3 regions of the Krasilnikovia sp. M28-CT-15 genome follow, and region 3 is predicted to be linked to each of the others. Evidence: riboswitches for the same ligand, from Rfam matches in the RefSeq annotation. Region 3 holds a riboswitch; each other region holds the start of a gene.
The links. Region 3 has a riboswitch for cyclic di-AMP ahead of ACMCNO_RS08715 (NlpC/P60 family protein). Riboswitches for the same ligand answer to the same signal wherever they lie in the genome.

Region 1 (7,062 bases), 3.5 Mb from region 3:
CAGGTCACGGGCGTGGACGGCCGGGTCCGCCTGGCCCTGCGGCCCACCGGCGGCGACGGCCCGGACACGGTCCGGATCGTGCTGAACCGTACGGTCAGCTGGGACCTCCGGCTGCCCGCTGGAGCGGGTGAGCAGTACCTCGACCTGTCCCGGGGGCGGATCCGGCGGCTGGACGTCGGCGCCTCGGGTCTGCTCGAGCTGCGGCTGCCCCGGCCGCGCGGCGTCGTGCCGGTCACGGTCACCGGCCCCGTCGCGACGATCACCGTACGGGCACCCAGCCCGGTCCGGGTACGGCTGCGCGGCGGCGCAGGGTCGGTCACGGCACCGTGGGCCGCGCGGGGCGCCGTGCCCGCCGGGTCGGTGCTGGCCCCGGCCGTCTGGTCGACGGTGCCCGACCGCTACGCCCTGGAGCTGCGTGCACCCACGACCAGCCTGAGGCTCGTCACGTCCTGATCGGCCGGGCCGGGTTTCGTCCCGTACGGGCCGGGGCACATCGCACCGAGTGTCACGCCCTCCCTTCGGCCGTCCTCCCGGAGGCTGCTCTGCTGCAGGAGGACCCATGCGCATCGCGATGATCTCGGAGCAGGCCGCATCCCTGGACGCCGGCGGCCGGCATGTCATCGAGCTGGCCGCGGCGCTCGCGGAACTGGGGCACGACGTGCGGGTCTACACCCGACGGGACGACCCCACTCCGCCCGACGTGGGCCGCGCCCCCGGCGGCGTCGCGGTGCTGCGCGTTCCGGCCGGTCCGGCCCGGGCGGTTCCCGTGCAGGCGCGGCTGCCGTACCTGGGGGAGTTCGCGCGGCGGCTCGGCGGGTCCTGGCGGGACGGGGACTGGGCACCGGCCGTGGTGCACGCGCACTTCTGGACGAGCGGGCTCGCCGCGGTGACCGCGGCCCGCCGGATCGGCGTACCCGTGGTGCAGTCGTTCTACGAACTGGGCGCGGGTCGCGGGCCGGACGCCGCCGATCCGGGCGGTGCCGGCCCGTCGCGGGCCGGCTACGAGCGGGCACTGGGCCGGGCGGTCGACCGGGTGGTCGCCCGGAGCCAGTACGAGGTACGCGAGCTGGTGGACCGCGGCGTGCCCCGCCCGCGGGTGACCTTCGTCCCGGCCGGTGTGGACAGCCGGCGGTTCACCCCGGAGGGCACCGTGGCGCACCGGGACCCGCACCGCCCCCGCGTCCTCGCCGTCGGCCGGCTGGCCGGGGGTACCGGCCTCGGCGACGTCGTCCGGGCCATGCGGAGCGTGCCGGGGGCGGAGTTCCTGCTGATCGGCGGCCCGCCCGCAGCCGGGCTGCCCGACGACCCGTATGCCGGACGGCTTCGTCAGCTCGCGCTGAGCTGCCGGGTGGCCGACCGGCTCCGCCTGGTCGGTGCCGTCACCCCGGCGGACCTGCCGGGCTGGTACCGCTCGGCGGACGTGTTCGTGGCCGCGCCCGGGCAGGACCGGTTCGAGACGGCCCCGCTCGAGGCGATGGCGTGTGGCGTGCCGGTGGTGGGGGTGGCGTCCGGCGCGCTCACCGAGACGGTGGTGGACGGCCTCACCGGTGACCTCGTGCCACCGGCCGACCCGGGGGCGCTGGGGAGTGCGCTGCGCCGGCTGATCTCCGACCGGGTGCGCCGGTTCGCGTACTCGACGGCCGCGGTGGACCGCGCCCGCCAGGCGTACTCCTGGCAGCGGGCGGCGGCCCAGGTCGAGGCGGTGTACGCGGCGACGGCCGAGGGCGTCCCCGTCGACGACGAGGCGGTCGCCTAGCGCCCGGCACGGCGGCCAGGCGACCCGTACGCCGGTCAGTCGGCCAATGCGGCGGACAGCCCGTCGCGGAACCTGCGCTCGCTCTCGGTCACGGTCTCGGCGCCGATGCCGAGCACACCGCCGGTGGAGGCGGCGCCGACCACCGAGTCCGCGATCTCCACGAGCCAGTGCCGGTACGTCCGGGCGTCCTCCGCGGAGGCCTTCGCGGCCAGCAGGGTGACCGCCTGCCCGACCCGGTCCAGCACGTCCCCGGCGTATCCGGCGGGGTCCGCCGGGGCGAGGACCGGCAGCTCCTCTCCGAGTTCCGGGTCGCCGACCCGGTCCACCACGGCGGCGGCGACCGCCGCGACGAGCGGGCTGGTGCTGGTGCGGGCTTCCGCGATCTCGTCGAGCCCGGCGGCGTTCTCGGCCCGGGTCTTGCGGGCCCCGTCCGGGGTGGCGGCGCTGGCGGCGGTCAGCACCGACTGTGGCAGGCCGGTCAGCAGACCCCATTCGGCGTCGGTGTAGCCCAGGATGGCGTAGGTCGGTTGGTCCGTCACTCGGAGGGTCCTTTCCACGGTTGTCGGCGGCCGAGAGTGCATTCTCCTCGCCTGCCGGAACGGACGGGATCCGTACCCGGGGTGTGCCGATCCGAACCCTCATCCGGTACCGCGGCTGGTGTCGCCGACCGGCCGCGCCCGTACCGTCTGCCGTTCGGGTCCGGATTCCGGGCGCTGCGAGGCCGCGGGGTGAACTGTGACCTGAGCCACAGAGCGCTGCCCGGGTCGTCCACTTCCGGGGGCGTTGGGCGGGCCATGTCCCGCCGGGTACCGGACCGCGCGTCGGGTTCGGGGTTCGCGAGGTGCATGAAACCGCAGTGGCGGTGGGCGGGCCGGGCGCCGTGCCGACGGTAAGGGCGCACCCCGACCGGGGTCGCCGCTTCCGGCCGCGGAGTCCTGCCCGCCGGGAGTGCGAACGAAGACTGACTCCTATCAGTGACTTCGATGGGCAGGAGCGGGGGACCCAGTGTGCCGGTGCCGGACACCGGCTGGGGGTGCGGCCACGCAGCGCGTGGCGGGCCACTTCAAGGCCTAACCCGACAGCTAACCTCGCACGCGGGTTGAAGGTCAGGATGCCTGAATGTCTCACCGTCACCAGCCGGTTCTGCGCCGCCTCGCCCTGTTCGGGATGGCCGCAGTGCTGGTAACCACCGTCAACCTGGGCGCCGTGGCGCCGCCACCGGCGTCGGCGGACTCCGCGGCGACCGCCGCCGGGTCCGGCGCGCGCATGACCGCGGCGCAGCGCGGCGCGAAGGCCCGCGCGGCCAAGGCCCGCGCCGTCGCGGCGGCCAAGACCCGGGGTCTGCGGATCGTCGCCTTCGCCCGGGCACAGAAGGGCAAGCCCTACCGGTACGGCGCACACGGGCCGAAGGCCTTCGACTGCTCCGGACTGGCCGGTTACGCCTACCGCAAGGCGAAACTGAAGCTGGGCCGCACCGCGAACGCCCAGTTCCATCAGGTGCGCCGCCTCGCCAAGACGCAGCGGCGCCCCGGTGACCTGGTGTTCTGGGTCCGCGGCGGGCACGCGTACCACGTGGCCGTGTACGCCGGTCACGGCAAGGTGTGGCACGCCCCGAAGCCCGGCAGCCGGGTCAAGCTGGCGGCGATCTTCGCGGCCGGGCAGGTCAAGTACGGCCGTCTCGGCACCTGACCCAGGTTAGGGCCGCCCAGCGGCTGAGTGGATGTCGGCCGTCTCGGCGGCGGACGCGGTGAGGCCGCCCCGGGTACGGGGCGGCCTCAGGCGTTCTCAGGGTTGCGGGGTGGAGCGTTCGCCCGAAGCGATGTCCTGCCCGGCCCGCGCGGGCGCTGGCCCGGGGCGTGTGTGCGCCGCCCGGACGCGGGCTCAGCGTTTGCCGCCGAACATGCGGCGGATCGCCCAGATGAGGATGAGCGCGGCGAGGGCGACGCCGAGCAGCCGCACGGCATGCACCTCGGACCAGTCCACGCCGGACGTCGCCGCAAGGGGGGTCTGCACGCCGAGAACTCTAATGGGTGCCCGGGCCCCCTTAATAGAAAGGTTTGTTGACTGAACGCGGGCCGGGTGTGACCATTGGTCCGTCCGCCGCGCCCATGACGGTTGTCGGTTGTCAGTTGGGGGACGCGCTGACCGGCGCGTGTCGATCGTCACCGGAGGATCGGGGCTCATGCCGCGACAAGGGGACTTGCCGGAACTCGCCGCCACCGTGCTGCAGCCGGGCTTCGTGGGCACCACCGCGCCGGACTGGGTCCGCCGCCGCCTGGCCGAGGGTCTCGGCGGGGTCGCGCTGTTCGCCCGCAACGTCGAGTCCCCCGCCCAGGTGGCCGCGCTCACGGCGCAACTGCGCGCGGAACGGCCGGACGTCATCGTGGCGATCGACGAGGAGGCCGGTGACGTCACCCGGTTCGAATCCCGCCATGGCAGCTCGCGCCCGGGCAACCTCGGCCTCGGTGCCATCGACGACGGCACCGTCACCGAGGCGGTCGCCCACGACCTGGGTGTCGACCTGGCCCACGCGGGCATCACCCTGAACTACGCCCCGGACACCGACGTCAACTCCAACCCGGACAACCCGGTCATCGGCGTACGCGCCTTCGGTGCCGACGCACCGCTCGTCGCCCGGCACGGCGCCGCGTTCATCACGGGCCTGCAGCGCGCCGGAGTGGCCGCCTGCGCCAAGCACTTCCCCGGCCACGGTGACACCAGTGTGGACTCCCACCACGCCGTACCCGTGATCGACCGCAGCCGGGCCGATCTGGACGTGTGTGAGTTGCGGCCGTTCCGTGCCGCGATCCACGCCGGGGTGCAGGCCGTGATGACCGGGCACCTGCTGGTGCCCGCGTGGGACGCGGAGCTGCCCGCGACACTGAGCCGGCGCATCCTCACCGGCCTGCTGCGCGAGGAACTCGGCTTCACCGGGCTGATCGTCACCGACGGCATCGAGATGGAGGGCGTCCGCCGCCGGTACGGGCTGGCGGGCGCCGCCGTGCGGGCGCTGGCCGCGGGCGCCGACGCCATCTGTGTGGGCGGCGACCACGCCGACGAGCAGACCGCGGTGCTGCTGCGCGACGCCATCGTCGCGGCGGTGCGCTCCGGCGAACTCGGCGAGGAACGACTGCGGGACGCCGCCGAGCGGGTCCACCGGCTCGCGGCCTGGACCGAGGTGAGCCAGATCGCCACAGGCGCCCGTGCGATCGCCGACGCTGCGGCGGTCATCGGCGCGAATGGTGCCGCGCAGGCCGGATCTGCGGTGGGTATCGCTGCCGCCCGGCGCGCGGTCAAGATCACCGTTGGGGCGGCGGCCCCCGCGCTGCCGCTGACCGTGGCGCCGCATGTCGTCGAGTTCGCCCCGCCCCGCAACATCGCGGTCGGGTCCGAGACCCCGTGGGGCGTGGGCGGGCCGCTGGCCGAGCGGATGCCCGGTACGACCGCGGTCCGGCTCGACGTCGAGGACCTCGCCGGGGTGCCCGATCCCGCCGCCGCGGTGCTGGCGGGTGCGGCCGGACGCCCGCTGGTGCTCGTGGTCCGCGACGCGCACCGGCACCCATGGGTCGCCGAGGCGCTCGCGCACACGCTCGCCGTCCGGCCGGACGCAATCGTCGTGGAGATGGGTGTCCCGGTCGCGGTCAGCGGCGGGGTACATGTCGCGACGCACGGCGCCACCCGCGCCTGCGGGCTGGCCGCCGCCGAGGTCATCGCCGGTTCCACCGTGCCCGCGCCGGAGCCGGTCGCAGCCTGATCCGCCCCCCGCACGGGGTGGCGGCCCGGTCCGGGACCGCGAGGCGGTGGCGCGCTGGCGGGGCCCGCGTACCCTGGTCGGGATGTGGAATCGTCCTGCGCGCCGTGGTGCCGCCCTGCTGACCTGCGCCGCCCTCGCCGTCGCCCTGCTGGCCGGGTGCGGCGGCGACAATGTGGACTGCGGTGTCAACTCCTGCACGGTGACCCTGGAGCGCAGCACGGAGGCCAGCGCCAGCGTCCTCGGGGTGGACGCGCGCTTCGTCCGGGCCGATGGGGGGACGGTGACGCTGGAGGTGGCCGGTGAGCAGATCCAGCTCACCACGGGCCAGCCCGCCGTCTCCGTGGCGGGCCTGCAGGTGAGCCTGGACGGCGTCACCCAGGACGCCGTACGGGTGCAGATCTCGCGCTGAGCCCAGGCGCCCGGTCGTTCGGCGCCGTCGTCGTGGGTCCCGCCCCGGGCCTGGTCGTGTACGGTGTAAAACGGAATTTTCGGGCGTCCGCGATCTCGCGGAGGAGAGACCGTGTCCGACTTCCTGAACGCCTTGCTGGCCGTGGTGCTCGCGGCGGGCGCCGCCATCGTGTTCGTCGAGGCCGTGCACTGGGTGCTGACCCGGTACGCGCGCCGCTCCGCGCTGCTGAGCAGGCTCGAGCGCACCGCGCACAAGCCGTTCCTGACCACCGTCACCCTGTTCGCGGTGCAGCAGGCACTGCGCCCCACCGCAGGCCGCGAGGTGCTGCACATCCTGGTCATCCTGGTGATCATGTCCGGGGCCTGGCTGGTGGGCGCCCTGCTGCTGGTGCTCGAGGACGCGGCGCTGTCGAGGTGGCGCACCGACGTGCCCGACAACCGGAAGGCCCGCAAGGTCCGCACCCAGGTGGTGATGCTGCGCCGGGTCACGGTGGCCGGGATCGTCGTGGTGGCGTTCGGGGTGGCGCTGATGACCTTCCCCGCGGTGCGGGCGCTGGGGGCCAGCCTGCTGGCCTCCGCGGGCATCTTCAGCGTGGTCGCGGCGGTGGCCGCGCAGAGCACCCTCGGCAACGTGTTCGCCGGGATCCAGCTGGCCTTCAGTGACGCCATCCGCATCGACGACGTGGTGGTGGTCGAGCAGGAGTGGGGCCGGATCGAGGAGATCACCCTCACGTACGTGGCCCTGCAGGTCTGGGACGACCGGCGGCTGATCCTGCCCACGTCGTACTTCACCACCAAGCCGTTTCAGAACTGGACCCGCACCGGGTCCGCGGTGCTGGGCACCGCCGAGATCGACGTGGACTTCGCCACCGCGGTCGAGCCGCTGCGCGCGGAGCTGCGTGCGGTGTGTGAGAGCACCGAGCTCTGGGACGGCCGGGTGTGCGTGCTGCAGGTGACCGACGCGGTGCGCGGCATGGTGCGCCTGCGGGCGCTGGTGAGCGCCCACGATGCGCCGTCACTGTGGGACCTGCGCTGCCTGGTCCGGGAACGGCTGGTCGCCTGGGTCTGGGAGCACCAGCGCGAGTCACTGCCCCGGTACCGCGCCGAGACCCTGACCCCGACCCCCGATCCGGTACGGCCGGTG
Region 2 (7,062 bases), 920 kb from region 3:
GCGACCTGCGCGAGGAGGCCGGCACGGTGTTCCTGGTGAGCCACAGCGAGCAGTCGATCCGGGACACCTGTGAGCGCTCGATCTGGCTGGAGTCCGGCGTCATCCGCGCGGACGGCCCGACCGAGGACGTGATGAAGGAGTACGAGACCTACATGCGCCGGTAGGTCCCGCCTCCTCGCGTTCCGCGCTCAGCGCACCGACAGGTGCACGTGGTTGGTGTGGTCGCTGGACGGGTCACCGTTGCCCCGGGTGTACGCCTTCCAGCCGCTGCTGGGCAGCCAGATCCGGCGGAACCAGATGACATACAGCACGCCGATACGGTCGGCGTTGTCGATGAAGTAGTTCGCCAGCCGGTCGCCGTACGTGCGGCTGGCGCCGGAGGCCACTCCACCGAAGGTGCCCTTGTCGGCAGCGAAGTCACACGCCCGCCCCTTGGGATGCTCCCCGAAGCTCTGGTGCCGGAAGCACTTGACGAAGTGCGTGAATCCGGCACTCTTCGCCTGCCCCATGGCGAACTGCAGGCGGGGCGTGATGCAGCCGGTGGTCGTGGGGTCGTCCACGGTGCAGCCGGTGCCCAGGTTGCGGGGAGCCGTGGCGGACTTGGTGCTGCTGCCGCCGCCGCTCGGCCCCGCGACGTCCTGGCCTCCACCCGCGGCCTTCAGCGCCGCCTCGGCCTGCGCCTTGCGCCGGGCCATGACGTTGAGCTGCTTCTGCTGGTCGCGGATCGTGGCGTCGATCGCCAGCTTCGCCTTGGCCTGGCCGTCGCGGGTCTGCTTCAGGTCGCGCATCGCCGCGTCCTGACGCACCGCGACCGATTGCAGGGTGTCGGCCCGGTCCAGCAGGGTGCCGGAGTCCGACGCGGTCAGCAGGGCGGTCATCGGCCCGAGCCGCCCGGTCCGGTAGCTCTGCGCCACGATCTCGTCCAGCGCGGCCTGACGCGGGCCCAGTTCGGTGTCGAGCCGCTGCAGCGCGGCGGTCAGTTCGACCTGGCGCGACTTGGACCGCGCCAGGGCGTCCTTGGCGTCGGTGAATCCACGCGACGCCGACTCGAGCGCCTCGATGAGGGATTTACTGCCGCCCTCGCCGTCGTCACCGGTGTCACCCGGGGCGGCCAGCGGCCGGGGGGCTGCGGAGGCGGGAGCCGGACCGGCGACGGCCGGACCGGCGACGAGGACCATGAGGGCCAGGAGCGTCGCCCACAGCCGTCGGGCAGGGGTGTGCCGCACATGCCTTCCTTCCGTCGGCCGCCGACCGGGTTAGCTGACGGGTTCGGGACGGAAGTGGCCCCTACCGCGCGGGTGGCGCGGATTCACCCCACAAACGTGGTTCCCCGGCTCGCCCGTGGGCGATTAGGCGGTGGTTTCCGCCGACGCCTTTCCTGGCGTCGTTATGAAACGGAGACCGTGTCGAAGAATACCCAGCCTCGCCAGAATCGACAGGGGTCGTACTGTCGGTTACCGAGTGCTGACAATGAGTCGACGCGGCGAGAGAAACGCAACGATTCACATTGACCGGCGTTACGGCCACGGCACCAAGGATTTCCTCGCGCGAGTCACGGAAAGTTGTTGGCTGGTAACGCATTTGGCACCGGTCGGCCCCTTGATTCGTCAGGTAAGCTGGCCGCCGGTCACTGCCAGGAAGGCACCACCCCCAAGGGTGCCGGCAGGCCACCGCCTAATCGCCCTCGGGCGAGCCGGGGAACCACGTTTGTGGGGTGAATCCGCGCCACCCGCGCGGTAGGGATCGCTTCCGTCCCGAACCCGTCAGCTAACCCGGTCGGCGGTTACGTGGAAGGAAGAGAATGACGGCTAGACACCGCCGGTGGCTGACCGTGGCCCTGGCACCACTCGTCGCGTTGACGATGCTCGTGGCGCCGGCCGCGCCGGCCAGCGCCGCGCCCGGCAGCGGCACCGCCACGCCCGACGAGGGCAAGGCCACCCCGCTGCTCAGCGATGTGATGGAGTCCACCAACCGGCGCTTCGTCGCCGCCAAGGCCGCGGTCGCGAAGTCGACGAAGACCCAGCTGGCGCTCGCCATCGATGTGCGCAACGCGGAGGCCAAGCGCGACCTGCTGATCCCCGAGGTCGGCGCGGTGGCCGGACAGCAGTACCGCACCGGGAACCTGTCGGCCATGAGCTACCTGCTCAACGCGAACAGCTCGGACGCGTTCCTCAGGAAGGCCATCTCGCTCGAAGAGATCAACTCGATCAACGACGAGAAGCTGCACGAGCTGAACACCGCGATCGACCTGGTCACCACGACCAAGGCGCGGCTGGACGCTGAGATCAAGGCGCAACAGCAGAACCTCGCCGCGATGAAGAAGCAGAAGGAGAGCGCCGACAAGGCGCTCGCGCTGGTCGGCGGCGAAAGCCTCACCGGTGGGTTCGTGGTGGCCAAGTCGCCGGAGGCCGCACCGGCCCCGCGCAACTCCGACGGCGGCTTCTCCCCCGAATCGTGCACGGTCAACGACCCCACGACGGGCGGCTGCATCACACCGCGCACCTTCCACCTCTACAAAGAGGTGAAGAAGGCGGGATTCAATCGATTCGTCGGCTGTCACCGGGACGGCGGCCCGTTCGAGCACCCGAAGGGCCGCGCCTGCGACTGGTCGCTGCAGAAGAGCGGGTTCTCGGTCGCGCACAACACGGACATGAAGAACTACGGCAACAACCTCATGGCGTTCCTGGTCCGCAACGCGGACCGGCTCGGGATCTACTACGTCATCTGGTTCAAGCAGATCTGGTTCCCGGCCACGGGCTGGCACACCTACCACGGGCCGAGCGCGCACACCGACCACGTACACGTGTCGCTGCTCTGACGCACGCATAACGGCCCCCGTCCCGCGCGGACGGGGGCCGTCTGCGTGGTCGGCTCAGCCGCTGGCGCCGACCCGGCGCACCGGCGCGCGACCCGCGGGCTGCCGCGGGGCGGCGCCGATCGGCGGCGCCGACGGGATCGGTACGGTCACCGGCTTGACCTGGGTCACCTCGATCTCCTTGCCGTGGTGCACCAGCTCCAGCCGGGCCGCCCCGCCGCCGTTACGCAGCGAATACGTCACCTCGTCCGGCGTCACGTCGACCCGCAGCCGCTTGCCGTGCCAGAGCAGCGAGAAGTCCAGCCGGTTGATCCGGCTCGGCAGCCGGGGCGCGAACGACAGCTGACCGTTGAAGTCCCGCATCCCGCCCAGCCCGGCGACCAGCGCGACCCACGAACCCGCCAGGGACGCGACGTGCACCCCGTCGCGGGCGTTGCGGTGCAGGTCGTGCAGGTCCATCAGGGCGGCCTCGCCGAGGTAGTCGTGGGACAGCTCCAGATGCCCCACCTCGGCGGCCAGCACCGCCTGGACGCACGCCGACAGCGACGAGTCGCGGACGGTCCGGGCCTCGTAGTACGCGAAGTTGCGGGCCTTCTCCTCCGGGGTGAAGGCGTCGCCGCGCACGTACATCGCCATGACCAGGTCCGCCTGCTTGATCACCTGCTTGCGGTACAGGTCGAAGTACGGGTAGTTCATCAGCAGCGGGTACGCCTCCGGCGGGGTGTTCTCGAAGTCCCACTCCTGCAGCCGGGTGAAGCCCTCCGACTGCTGGTGCACCCCCAGCTCCCGGTCGTACGGGATGTGCACCGACGCGGCCGCGTCCCGCCACGACGCCGACTCCTCGTCGTCCACGCCCAGCTTGCGGGCCACCTCCGGGTGGCGCTGGCAGGCGTCCGCGGCGGCGAACATGTTCTGCTGCGCCATCAGGTTGGTGTAGACGTTGTCGTCCACCACGGCGGTGTACTCGTCCGGCCCGGTGACCCCGTCGATGTGGAACCGGCCGTGCCGGTCGTGGTGGCCGAGCGACCGCCACAACCGGGCGGTCTCGACGAGCAGTTCCAGCCCGATCTCACGCTCGAAATCGAGATCACCGGTGGCCTGCACGTAGCGGCGCACCGCGTCGGCGATGTCCGCCCCGATGTGGAAGCCGGCCGTGCCCGCGGGCCAGTACGCCGAGCACTCCTGGCCACGGATCGTGCGCCACGGGAACGCGGCACCCTGCAGGCCCAGCGTCTGCGCCCGCTCCCGGGCGAGATCCAGCGTCGAGTGCCGCCAGCGCAGTACGTCGGCCGCCGCGGACGGCTGGGTGTAGGTCAGCGCGGGCAGCACGAACGTCTCGGCGTCCCAGAACGTGTGCCCGTCGTAGCCGGGGCCGGTCAGCCCCTTGGAGCCGATCGGGCGCTGCTCGGCACGGGCACCCGCCTGCAGCGTGTGGAACAGACCGAAGCGCACCGCCTGCTGCACCTCCGGGTCACCCTCGACCTTGACGTCGGAGTGGTCCCAGAACTGGTCCAGGAATTCGCGCTGGGCCTCGACCAGACCGTCCCAGCCGTCGAGCCGGGCGCTGGCCAGCGCGGCGCCGACCTGGTCGCGGACGGCGGGCAGCGAGCGGTTGCTGGACCACCCGTACGCGGCCAGCTTGACCACGCGCAGCCGCTGGCCCGGTTCGAGCTTGCAGGCCACGGTGGTGCGCAGCCAGTCGGGATGGCCCTCGGTGGTGACCGCGTGGCGGCCGGGGGCCTCCACGAGGTGCTCCATGGCCGCGGCCATCCGCAGGTCGCTGGCCTTGGTGCGGTGCACCAGCAGGCCGCCGGTGCGCTGCTCCAGCATCTCCTCGGCCTCGAGCGGGTGATCCAGCACCGCGGCCACCCGCGGGTCCTTGCTCGTGGGCGGCAGCTGCTCGTTGGCGACCAGCTCCGACTGCAGGATCAGCCGGGCCGAGGCGTCCAGCGGCTCGACCTCGTACAGGAACGCGACCACGGCGCGCTGGGTGAACGAGACCAGCCGGACGGTGCGGATCCGGATCGCCTGTCCGGAGGGCGACACCCACTCGGCGGTGCGTTCCAGGGTCCCGGCGCGCAGGTCCAGGACGCGCTCGTGGGAGCGCAGTTCGCCGTACCGGACGTCGAGCGGCTCGTCGTCGACGAGCAGCCGCATCAGCTTGGCGTTGGTCACGTTGATCATCGTCTGGCCGGACTCGGGGAAGCCGTACCCGGCCTCGGCGTACGGCAGCGGCCGCAGCTCGTAGAACGAGTTCAGGTACGTGCCGGGCAGGCCGTGCGGCTCGCCCTCCTCGAGATTCCCGCGTATCCCGATGTGGCCGTTGGACAGCGCGAAGACCGACTCGGACTGGGCCAGCAGGTCCAGGTCGAGCCGGGTCTCCCGGATGTGCCACGGGTCGACGGGATAGGCCCGTTCACGGATCACGGTAGTGCCTCTCGTAACGCGATGAAGAGAGTCTGTGAATCTGTCAACGCTGTCAGCGCGTGAGCAGTTCGGAAAGATCTTGTACGACGATGTCGGCGCCGTGGTCGAGCAGCGCCTGAGCCTGGCCCACCCGGTCGACCCCGACGACGATGCCGAAGCCGCCCGCGCGCCCGGCCGCCACTCCGGCCTGGGCGTCCTCGAACACTGCGCAATGTTCGGGGGGTGTGTCAAGCAGCTTTGCGCCGTACTGGAAGGTATCCGGGGCGGGCTTGCCGGGCAGCTGGTGCTCGCGGGCGGTGACGCCGTCCACGCGCGCCTCCAGGAGGTCGGCGATGCCGGCGGCCGCCAGCACGTCCTTGCAGTTGGCGCTGGCCGAGACGACGGCGCGGCGCAGACCGGCCGACTTCGCGGCGTTCAGGTAGTCCACCGAGCCCGGGTAGACCTGCACCGCCCCCTCTTTGATCTTCTGCAGGACCAGCTCGTTCTTGCGGTTGCCGATGCCGTTGACGGTCACTGCGTCGGGACCGTCGCCGGGTGTGCCCTCCGGCAGGGTGATACCCCGGGAAGCGAGGAAACTACGCACGCCGTCCGCGCGCTGCCGCCCGTCGACATAGCGGTGGTAGTCGGTGCCGTCGTCGAACGGCACGAATGCCTGCCCGTTCTCGGCCGACCAGGTGCGCAGGAACGCGTCGAACGTCTGCTTCCAGGCGGCATTGTGCACGAGCGCGGTCTGGGTCAGTACGCCATCAAGGTCGAAGAGGCATGCGGTGACATGAGGTGGAAGTCCGAGCACTGGCCCAATGTAGTCGCGCCGCCCGCGCTTCGCGGCGGAAAGGCCCGCTCACATTTTCCCGGCGATTCCGCTTTGTTAAGTCGGGGGTGGGGCTTCGTTGCTCCACTCAGGGCCGGTGAGCTGGACCCAGGCCGATCCGGAGCCCGATGGTGGTCCCGATCGGGCCGGTGGCGATCGTGACCTCGTCGCACAACTGGTGTGCCAGCCAGATGCCCCGGCCGCCGACCTCGAACGCCTCCGGCACTCCGGGGCGGCCCAGGAAGCGTTCCGGAATGCCCGGCCCGGAGTCGGTCACGGTGCACCACGCCGAGCCGGCGGTCACCCAGACGACGATGCGCCCGTGACCGCCGGCGTGCAGCACGACATTCGTGATCACCTCGTTGACCGCCAGCACGAACCCGTGCAGGCGGTCACCCGCGATACCGGCCGCGGTGAGGCGGTCGGTCACCTCGTGCCGGACCGCCGTGATGTCGTCGCGGCCGAACGTACGGTCGAGCAGCACCGGCCCTGCGGAGGTGGGCGACGCGGCCGGACCCGCGGCCGGATCCTGCCTCCCGGCAGTCGGCCGCAGCGTCTCCTGGCTCGCGCATGAGCCAATTCTCTCCTCCACCAGCGAGCAGCCTACGCGCTGCGGCGCCGGCACGGCAGGCGACAATCCGACCGGGAGGCTCAGAAGAGGTGCGCGATGGTCCGGAAGATCTCCGCGTAGAAGTTGCCGTCGATGTCCCGGTACAGGCTGAACTTCATGCCCGGGCTGCCGAAGAACGGCCGCAGCGTCCAGGCCAGCTGGGTGCCGACGAAGCCGAACAGCAGGATCCAGACGTACAGCAGCGCCATGCTGGGCGGCGTGGCCGTGGCCTGGGGACGGGGCACCGGTCGAAGGTGCGGGTTCGGGACGAGCTGGTAGCCCGCCGGCACCTGCACCGGGGCCTGCGCCGGGACGGTCAGGGTGGCGGTGCCGCCGCTGCCGTTGGCGGGCACGGTGACCGCCGGGGCGGGCACGGCCGGGCCGGCGGGACCGGCCGGG
Region 3 (7,062 bases):
GTGCAGCACGTCGTACGCCTCGCGGACGCTGCATCCGCGCTGGGCGATGATCACCCCGACCGCACGGTCGACCGTCGCGCCCTCGTGCAGTCCGCTGCGCCGCTGCACCTCCCCGATCAGCACCTCGGCCTGACCGACGATCGCCATCGCGGTCAGCAGCAGCTCCGGCTGGACACCCTGCGGATGCGCCACGAACAGACTCAGCGCGCCGACCGACGTGCGCTGCACGTCGAGCGGGATGGCCACGACCGCGTGCACCCCCTCGGCCCGGGCGCAGTCGGCCAGCTGCGGCCACCGCGGGTCGGCGGGCAGGTCCTGGGCGGTCACGAGCGTGCGGGTGCGGGTGGCGTCCAGGCCCGGCCCGTCCCCGACCGCGTACTGGAGGTCGTCGAGGGCCTGCGCCCGCGGCCCCGCGGTGGCCCGGGTCAGCGGGGTGCCGTCGCCGATCAGCGCCGCCGAGCAGCGCAGCACGCCGGGTACGGCCTGCACCGTGAAATCCGCCAGCCGCTCCAGCGCCTGGGGCACGTCGGCGGCGTCCAGCAGCCGTACGGACAGCTCCTGCAGGAGCCCGGCCAGTTCGACCGGGTGCGGACCCGTGGACGCGATCTGCGGCAGCGCTGCCGCGGCCAGTGTCCGGGCACGGGTGCTGAGGCGTCCCTGGGCCGGTGCGCCGGCCATGGTCGCGGACCGGCGCGTCACCAGTCCCCCGGAACTCCGATGCGGGGCAGACATTTGCCCGATATTGCCATGCGAATCGACGGACACGGTAGCCGTACCCCTAACGGGTGGCATCTCCGGATCCGGGCACGGCGGGCGTCCCTGCCTCCGCAGCGCGCGGGTTCGCGGGGTGCAGGTCACAGCGATCTTCAGTCACGGCGACCGAGTACCCGGATCCGGTGCCCGTCAACCAGCCCGGTGCAAAGTGTGACGCCCCGGGAGACAGTGTGACGCCCCCGGGAGACCCGGGGGCGTCACAGATGCCGGTGTGCTGGTCGCCTCGCGGCGAAAGGCGCAACGCGGCTCCAGCCGAACGGTATTCCGCGAAGGCAGGTGGGTTGAGGCCCGGGGACACTGAACACACCGACATCTGTCCCCAACCGTCGGCGGAGGCGCCCGATTCCGGCAGCCGTTGTGACCCAGACCACACCCAGGACGTTTCGTGCTCGTGGGCCCGGGTAGACGGCAGGTGACCACCAGGCTCCGGAGACCACAGGGGGCGACATGACCACCCACGACGAGCGTTCAGCCGCGATCGGAGACCCGGACGTGGAGATCCCGGACGACGACTTCGCCGAGGAGCACACGGACACCGTGGTGGACCGGGACATCGCCACCGGCGACCAGCCGGGCGAGACGGAGAGCCCGCGCGGCTGGGCCGGGTTGGAATCCGAGGGACCGCCCTGACCGGCCCCGCCCGGCAACCCGGACCCGCACGGCATCCGAGCCCCGCACGGCAACGGAGGATCAACCAACGGCGGAGGCGGCGCTCACGGGGCGCGGTCGGGACGTTCCGTGCCCGCACGCTCCGGGGAGCGCCGCGGCCCACCCTCCGCGGCTTCCTTGGCGATCGAGTACCCCATCTGCAGGAAGTCCGAGACGGCCGTGGCGGTGAGCGCGGCCGCGGCGAACCGCGTCAGCCGTGGTGCCAGCACCAGCCCTCCGGTGAGGGCCGTCGCCGCCCACATCGCCAGGCAGAACGGGCAGCTCACCAGCTCACCGATGGCATGCCGAACGGTGCCGACCTCGCCGCGGACCTCTTCGTTGACCTCGGCACTCCCGCCAGGCTCGGTGTACCGGGTGAACGGGGCGCGCAACGGGCTGGTCACGGCGTCCTTGGCCAGCAGACGGCTCAGCTTGTGGGTGGCGATGGAGATCAGCACCACGTCGGCGGCCGCCGGACGTTCCGGAACGGGACACCCGGTCACCTTGGCGGCGGCGGCAAGACTCGCGGCGAGCGCGCCGAACGCGCTCAGCGCGGCCACGTAACCGTCCAGGGGCCGCCGCTCCTGCGGCGCATACGCCTCGCGGAGTCGGGCGAGCCGGTCGCGCACCGTCATCGGTACCGCCCCTCAGAAGTCTTGGGTGAGTCGGGCCGGATCGATTTCGCGTCCGGGGTGCCGGGTCAGGTACTCGGTCTCGAGCTCGGCGGTCCGGCGCAGGTGGTTGCTGAGCGCGGCGTCGGGGCCGTGCCGCAGGGCGTCCAGCCGGGTGCGGTAGAGGCTGGTGAGTTCGCGCAGCAGATCGTTGTCCGCCAGCGCGGCCGGGTCGATGCCGATCTCGGCTACGCCTCCCGCCGCGCCGGGGCGCGTCGCGTCGGCCATGAGCCTTCCCCCTTCGCAGATCCCTTCGCGTGCCTCCCGCTTGCCCGTCCGGCCGACCTCCGAAACCCCGCCGGTACGCTCGGAGCATGAAGGGGCTGTGGACGCCGGCGTGGATCGTGCGCCACGTGGTCGCGGTCGTCCTGGTCGCCGGATTCTGCGGGCTGGGCTGGTGGCAGTTCACCCGCGCAGCCGGGGGGAACGCCCTGAGCTGGGGCTACACGTTCGAGTGGCCGGTCTTCGCCGGCTTCGTCGCGTTCCTCTGGGTCCGCGAGGTGCAGCATGAACGCCGGCGGGGGGCGTCGGCGCGGGACGGCGCGACCACGCGGGTGGACACCCCCGAGCCCGGCCCCGAGTCCTCCCCGGCGGGCGCGGTGAGCGTCCGGCGTCCGGTCCGGGTGCCGGTGACATCGGTCGCACCCGACGACGGCGGTGACGCCGACCTGGCCGCCTACAACGACTATCTGGCCTGGCTGGCGGCGCATCCGGGGGCCCGCCCGACGGACTACCCCGGTCCGGCACACCGCAACTGACAACGAACGACGAAGGACGTGCAACGTGCAGGGAGCCCTCACCCGCTACCGGATCATCGCCTGGATCGTCGGCGTGGTCCTGATCGTGCTCGTGCTGGGCATGCCGTTGAAGTACCTGGGTGACAACGACATCGTGGTGGCCACGGTGGGCCCGGTGCACGGCTTCCTGTTCATGGTGTACCTCGTGTTCACCTTCGACCTCGGCCGCCGGGCCCGGTGGCCGCTGGGGCGGATGGCACTGGTGATGCTGGCGGGCACGATCCCGTTCCTGTCGTTCTGGGCCGAGCGCAAGGTGAGCCGCGATTGGATCGAGCCGGAGCTGGCCGCCGCATAGGACCGTTTCGCGCCAATTGCCGGGCCATTGTCACGCAGCGATTCGACCTGATGGCAATGGGTTATCGGGATCATCGGTAAATCCGCGACTATTGGCGTGAATCATTCCACCGCACCTTGATTTTGCTCGGCGCATCGATAAGTTGGTGCGGTTGATCCGGTCCGCAGCCACATCCCTCCGGTGGCGCTGGGTCGACGCCGCCGAATCGCAGCGGCAGCCAGGCGCGCCCACCACCCCCGGGAGGCTCCGTCGGCCGTCGCACCGAGCCGGGGAACCGCCGAGCAGCACCTGGGGTGAATCCGCGCCAGCGGTAGGGCCTTCTTCCCGCCCCAGATCCGCCGGAACCCCAGGCGTCAGCTAACCCGGTAGGCGGCCATGCGGAAGAAAGGCCACGTTCCGTTGTCACACGCCCGCACGAGGCTTCGGGCCCTGGTGGTCGCCGTCCTCGCCGTCGCCCTCACCGGCTCCGGCGCGACGACCGCCCATGCGGCACCCTCCACGAGTGACATCAACAAGAAGATCGAAGCGGCGTCCAACCAGCTCGAGGACGTCGTCGAGTCGTACAACAAGATGAAGATCAGCCTGGCGAAGACGGTGTCGGACGAGAAGAACCTCGCCGCCTCGCTCGGGCCCGCCCGGGCGGCGCTCAAGAGCGCCAGTGCCCAGGTGCAGACCATCGCGTCGTCGGCGTACATGGCCGGCACGGTCGGCACGGTGAACGTGCTGCTCGAGGACCCGGACGGCCTGATGGACCGGATGAACATCCTCGACCAGCTCTCCCGCAGCCGCCAGCGCGACATCGCGACCTTCACCGCGACCACCCAGAACTACGCCCAGCGGCAGGCCGCGCTCAAGAGCACCCAGGACAAGCAGAACGCCGAGGTCAAGGAGCTCGCCGCCCGCAAGAGCAAGATCGAAGGCGATCTCAAGAATCTGTACGCGATGCGGCGCTCCGCCTTCGGCAGCGACACCTCCAGCGGCAGCAAGTACACCGGCGCCATCCCGGACCTGCCCGGCTCGGCCGGCACGGCGGTGAAGTACGCCTTCAACGCCATCGGCGCGATGTACCACTACGGCGAGGACGGCCCGTACGACGTCGGCTACGACTGCTCCGGGCTCACGTCCGCGGCCTGGCGCTCGGCGGGCAAGTCATTGCCGCACAACGCCGCGGCACAGTACAGCGCCACCGCCCGGATCAGCCGCGGCGAACTCAAGGCCGGCGACCTCGTCTTCTACCGCAGCCTCGGTCACGTCGGCATCTACGTCGGCAACAACCAGATCATCGACGCCTCGCACGCCGGCGAGCCGGTCCGGAAGCGCTCGATCGACATCATGACCCCGTACGGCTACGGCCGGGTTCGCTAGCGTCCGGTGAGCCGGGCGACCGGCTCACCGCCAGAGCCACAAGAAAAGGCCGGTGTCCCCCGAGCGGGGACACCGGCCTTTCTCAGGTGTACTCGGTCAGGCGGCCTGCAGGCCCTCGGCCCGGGCCAGCTCACGCAGCCGGCCCAGCGCCTGGATCTCCAGCTGGCGGATGCGCTCGCGGGACAGCGAGAAGCGGGACGCCACCTCGGTGAGCGAGTGCTCCCGGCCGTCCTCCAGGCCGTACCGGGCGCGCATGATGCCCGCCGAACGGTCGTCGAGGTGGTTGAGCAGTCCCTCGATGCGCTGCCGCTCGAGCGCGGTCAGCACGATCTCCTCGGGCGAGGGTGCGTCGCTGTCCGCGACCAGGTCGCCGAGGTTGGTGTCGCCGTCGTCGCCGACCGGGGTGTCCAGCGACACGGTGTCCTGGGCCCAGCGGGTCAGCTCGTGGACGCGCTCCACGGTCACGCCCAGCGCCGCCGCGACCTGCTCCGGCTCCGGGTCGGCACCGAGCTCGCGAACGAGCTGGCGGGTGACGTTGCGCATCCGGTTGACGTCCTCGACCAGGTGCACCGGCAGCCGCACGGTGCGCTCCTGCTGGGCGATGGCCCGGCTGATGGCCTGGCGGATCCACCAGGTGGCGTACGTGGAGAACTTGTAACCGCGCTCGTAGTCGAACTTCTCGACGGCGCGCACGAGGCCCGTGTTGCCCTCCTGGATGAGATCCAGCATCGGCATGCCGGACCGCACGTACCGGCGGGCGATCGACACGACCAGGCGCAGGTTCGCGCGGATGAACAGGTCCTTGGCCCGCGCACCCTCGACGACCAGCCGCTCCAGTTCCTCCCGGCTCACGCCTCGGCGGACGTCACCGGTCTCCAGCAGATGCTCGGCGTACAGGCCGGCCTCGATGGCCTTGGAGAGGTCGACCTCTCTGGCGGCATCCAGCAGTGGCGTCCTGGAGATCTCGTGCAGGTAGACGCCAACCAGGTCGCGCTCCTCGGCGACCTCGTCGGTCCGCATCACGGTGTTCTTCTCCACGTTGCCCACGGTCCCCTCATTGCCTTCACTAAGCCTGTTACGGGCAATACCTGCGTCCATCAGCCCTCCCGTAACGTCCGCAGTTCGTGCATTGCGGTGCTGCAACAACACAACAGATCTCACCCTGCAGTGATTCCGGCTGGTGGGTCGAAAGTGTCACGAATGTCTGAGCGATAGCTGAGAGCCGCGTGCATACTTGCTGAGGAACGCCTGCACCAGACATTCGGAGCTTGCACCCGGCGGGTCGATGCGTGGACACACGCATACCCGATGCTCACCTCATGACACCATCGACTCCCCATCCGTCACAGCGACGGGCATCACGACCGGCGGTGCGACACTCGTCACTACCCAGTACGGCCCGGTAGCCGAATGGGTTCACACGCAGCATCGACCGGGTGCTGATCGTCTTGAACCAAAAAACACACGAGAAAGATCCCGCCGCACAGCGGAAACGGGACCACCTGCCACAATGCGGCACGCCACGCCGCTATTCAGTCGACCGACCGGGTGACCCACGCTCGGGTGACCTCAGATTTCCCCCCAGCTGGGCCGATTTCCCCGGCCCGGACGTGATGAAAAGCACACCGGCATCGGCGCGGTCTACGGTGTCCACATGGATCGCACCGTGCTGATCACCGGTGGCACGGGCGGGCTCGGCGCCGCCGTCGTGACCGCCTTCGCGGGCGCGGGCTGGCGGGTGGTCGCGCCGGTGCGCCCGGGCACCGCCGCCCGGCTGCCCGCCCCGCCACCCGGCGACGCGACACCCACGGACCCTGCACCGGGCGCCGTCGAGGCGGTGGAGGCGGACCTCGCCGCGGCGGACGAGGTCGCCGCCGTGGTCGCCACGGCATCCGCCGTCGCGGATGCCCCGCTGCGGGCGGTGATCAACCTCGTCGGCGGATATGCGGCCGCCGGGCTGGTGCACGAGACCCCGATCGAGGACTTCGAGGCGATGCTGCGGGTCAACCTGCGGCCGACGTACCTCGTGACCGCCGCGGCCCTGCCGCATCTCGTGGCCGCCGGCGCAGGCTCGGTGGTGTGCGTCTCGTCGCGGGCGGCGTTGGCGCCGTTCCCCGGCGCGGCCGGGTATGTGACCGCCAAGGCCGCCGTGCTGGCGTTCGCCAACGCCGTGGCGGCCGAATACAAGGGGCGGGGTGTGCGGTGCAACACCGTCCTGCCCAGTGTCATCGACACCGCCGCCAACCGGGCCGCGATGCCCGGGGCGGATGCCTCCCGCTGGGTCACCCCGGCCGAGATCGCCCGCGTGATCCTGTTCCTGGCGGACGATGCCTCGGCCCCCACCAGCGGCGCGAGCATCCCGGTCTACGGCCGGGCCTAAGGCCCTTTGCGCCCGGGCGACTCCGCCATCCGCTGAGCCGGGCCGGGCTCACCCGCATCGCCGCACGACCCGCGCTCAAAGGACGTCCGTCAGCTGGTGGCCCACCGCCGCGGCGCCCGCGGCCAACGGCCC

Region 1: another riboswitch for cyclic di-AMP. It lies ahead of ACMCNO_RS24455 (C40 family peptidase); the one in region 3 lies ahead of ACMCNO_RS08715 (NlpC/P60 family protein).
Region 2: another riboswitch for cyclic di-AMP. It lies ahead of ACMCNO_RS04405 (coiled-coil domain-containing protein); the one in region 3 lies ahead of ACMCNO_RS08715 (NlpC/P60 family protein).

Annotation. Positions count from the first base shown of each region.
Region 1 covers NZ_BAAGAK010000001.1:5,316,861-5,323,922, reverse strand. Annotated here, with positions in the region: gene ACMCNO_RS24470 (hypothetical protein) at 1-453, shown strand, start outside; gene ACMCNO_RS24465 (glycosyltransferase) at 560-1,756, shown strand; gene ACMCNO_RS24460 (hypothetical protein) at 1,792-2,295, opposite strand; cyclic di-AMP (ydaO/yuaA leader) riboswitch at 2,706-2,867, shown strand; gene ACMCNO_RS24455 (C40 family peptidase) at 2,876-3,445, shown strand; gene ACMCNO_RS24450 (hypothetical protein) at 3,638-3,769, opposite strand; gene ACMCNO_RS24445 (glycoside hydrolase family 3 protein) at 3,939-5,510, shown strand; gene ACMCNO_RS24440 (hypothetical protein) at 5,593-5,919, shown strand; gene ACMCNO_RS24435 (mechanosensitive ion channel family protein) at 6,031-7,062, shown strand, end outside.
Region 2 covers NZ_BAAGAK010000001.1:904,821-911,882, reverse strand. Annotated here, with positions in the region: gene ACMCNO_RS04415 (ABC transporter ATP-binding protein) at 1-164, shown strand, start outside; gene ACMCNO_RS04410 (coiled-coil domain-containing protein) at 189-1,226, opposite strand; cyclic di-AMP (ydaO/yuaA leader) riboswitch at 1,230-1,366, opposite strand; cyclic di-AMP (ydaO/yuaA leader) riboswitch at 1,662-1,799, shown strand; gene ACMCNO_RS04405 (coiled-coil domain-containing protein) at 1,802-2,818, shown strand; gene ACMCNO_RS04400 (glycoside hydrolase family 65 protein) at 2,873-5,242, opposite strand; gene ACMCNO_RS04395 (beta-phosphoglucomutase family hydrolase) at 5,295-6,035, opposite strand; gene ACMCNO_RS04390 (ATP-binding protein) at 6,142-6,645, opposite strand; gene ACMCNO_RS04385 (hypothetical protein) at 6,705-7,062, opposite strand, start outside.
Region 3 covers NZ_BAAGAK010000001.1:1,824,602-1,831,663, reverse strand. Annotated here, with positions in the region: gene ACMCNO_RS08745 (ANTAR domain-containing protein) at 1-732, opposite strand, end outside; gene ACMCNO_RS08740 (hypothetical protein) at 1,222-1,404, shown strand; gene ACMCNO_RS08735 (DUF1360 domain-containing protein) at 1,488-2,057, opposite strand; gene ACMCNO_RS08730 (DUF6158 family protein) at 2,070-2,321, opposite strand; gene ACMCNO_RS08725 (hypothetical protein) at 2,408-2,851, shown strand; gene ACMCNO_RS08720 (DUF3817 domain-containing protein) at 2,877-3,185, shown strand; cyclic di-AMP (ydaO/yuaA leader) riboswitch at 3,427-3,572, shown strand; gene ACMCNO_RS08715 (NlpC/P60 family protein) at 3,561-4,550, shown strand; gene ACMCNO_RS08710 (RNA polymerase sigma factor RpoD/SigA) at 4,647-5,648, opposite strand; gene ACMCNO_RS08705 (SDR family NAD(P)-dependent oxidoreductase) at 6,205-6,930, shown strand; gene ACMCNO_RS08700 (dTMP kinase) at 7,006-7,062, opposite strand, start outside.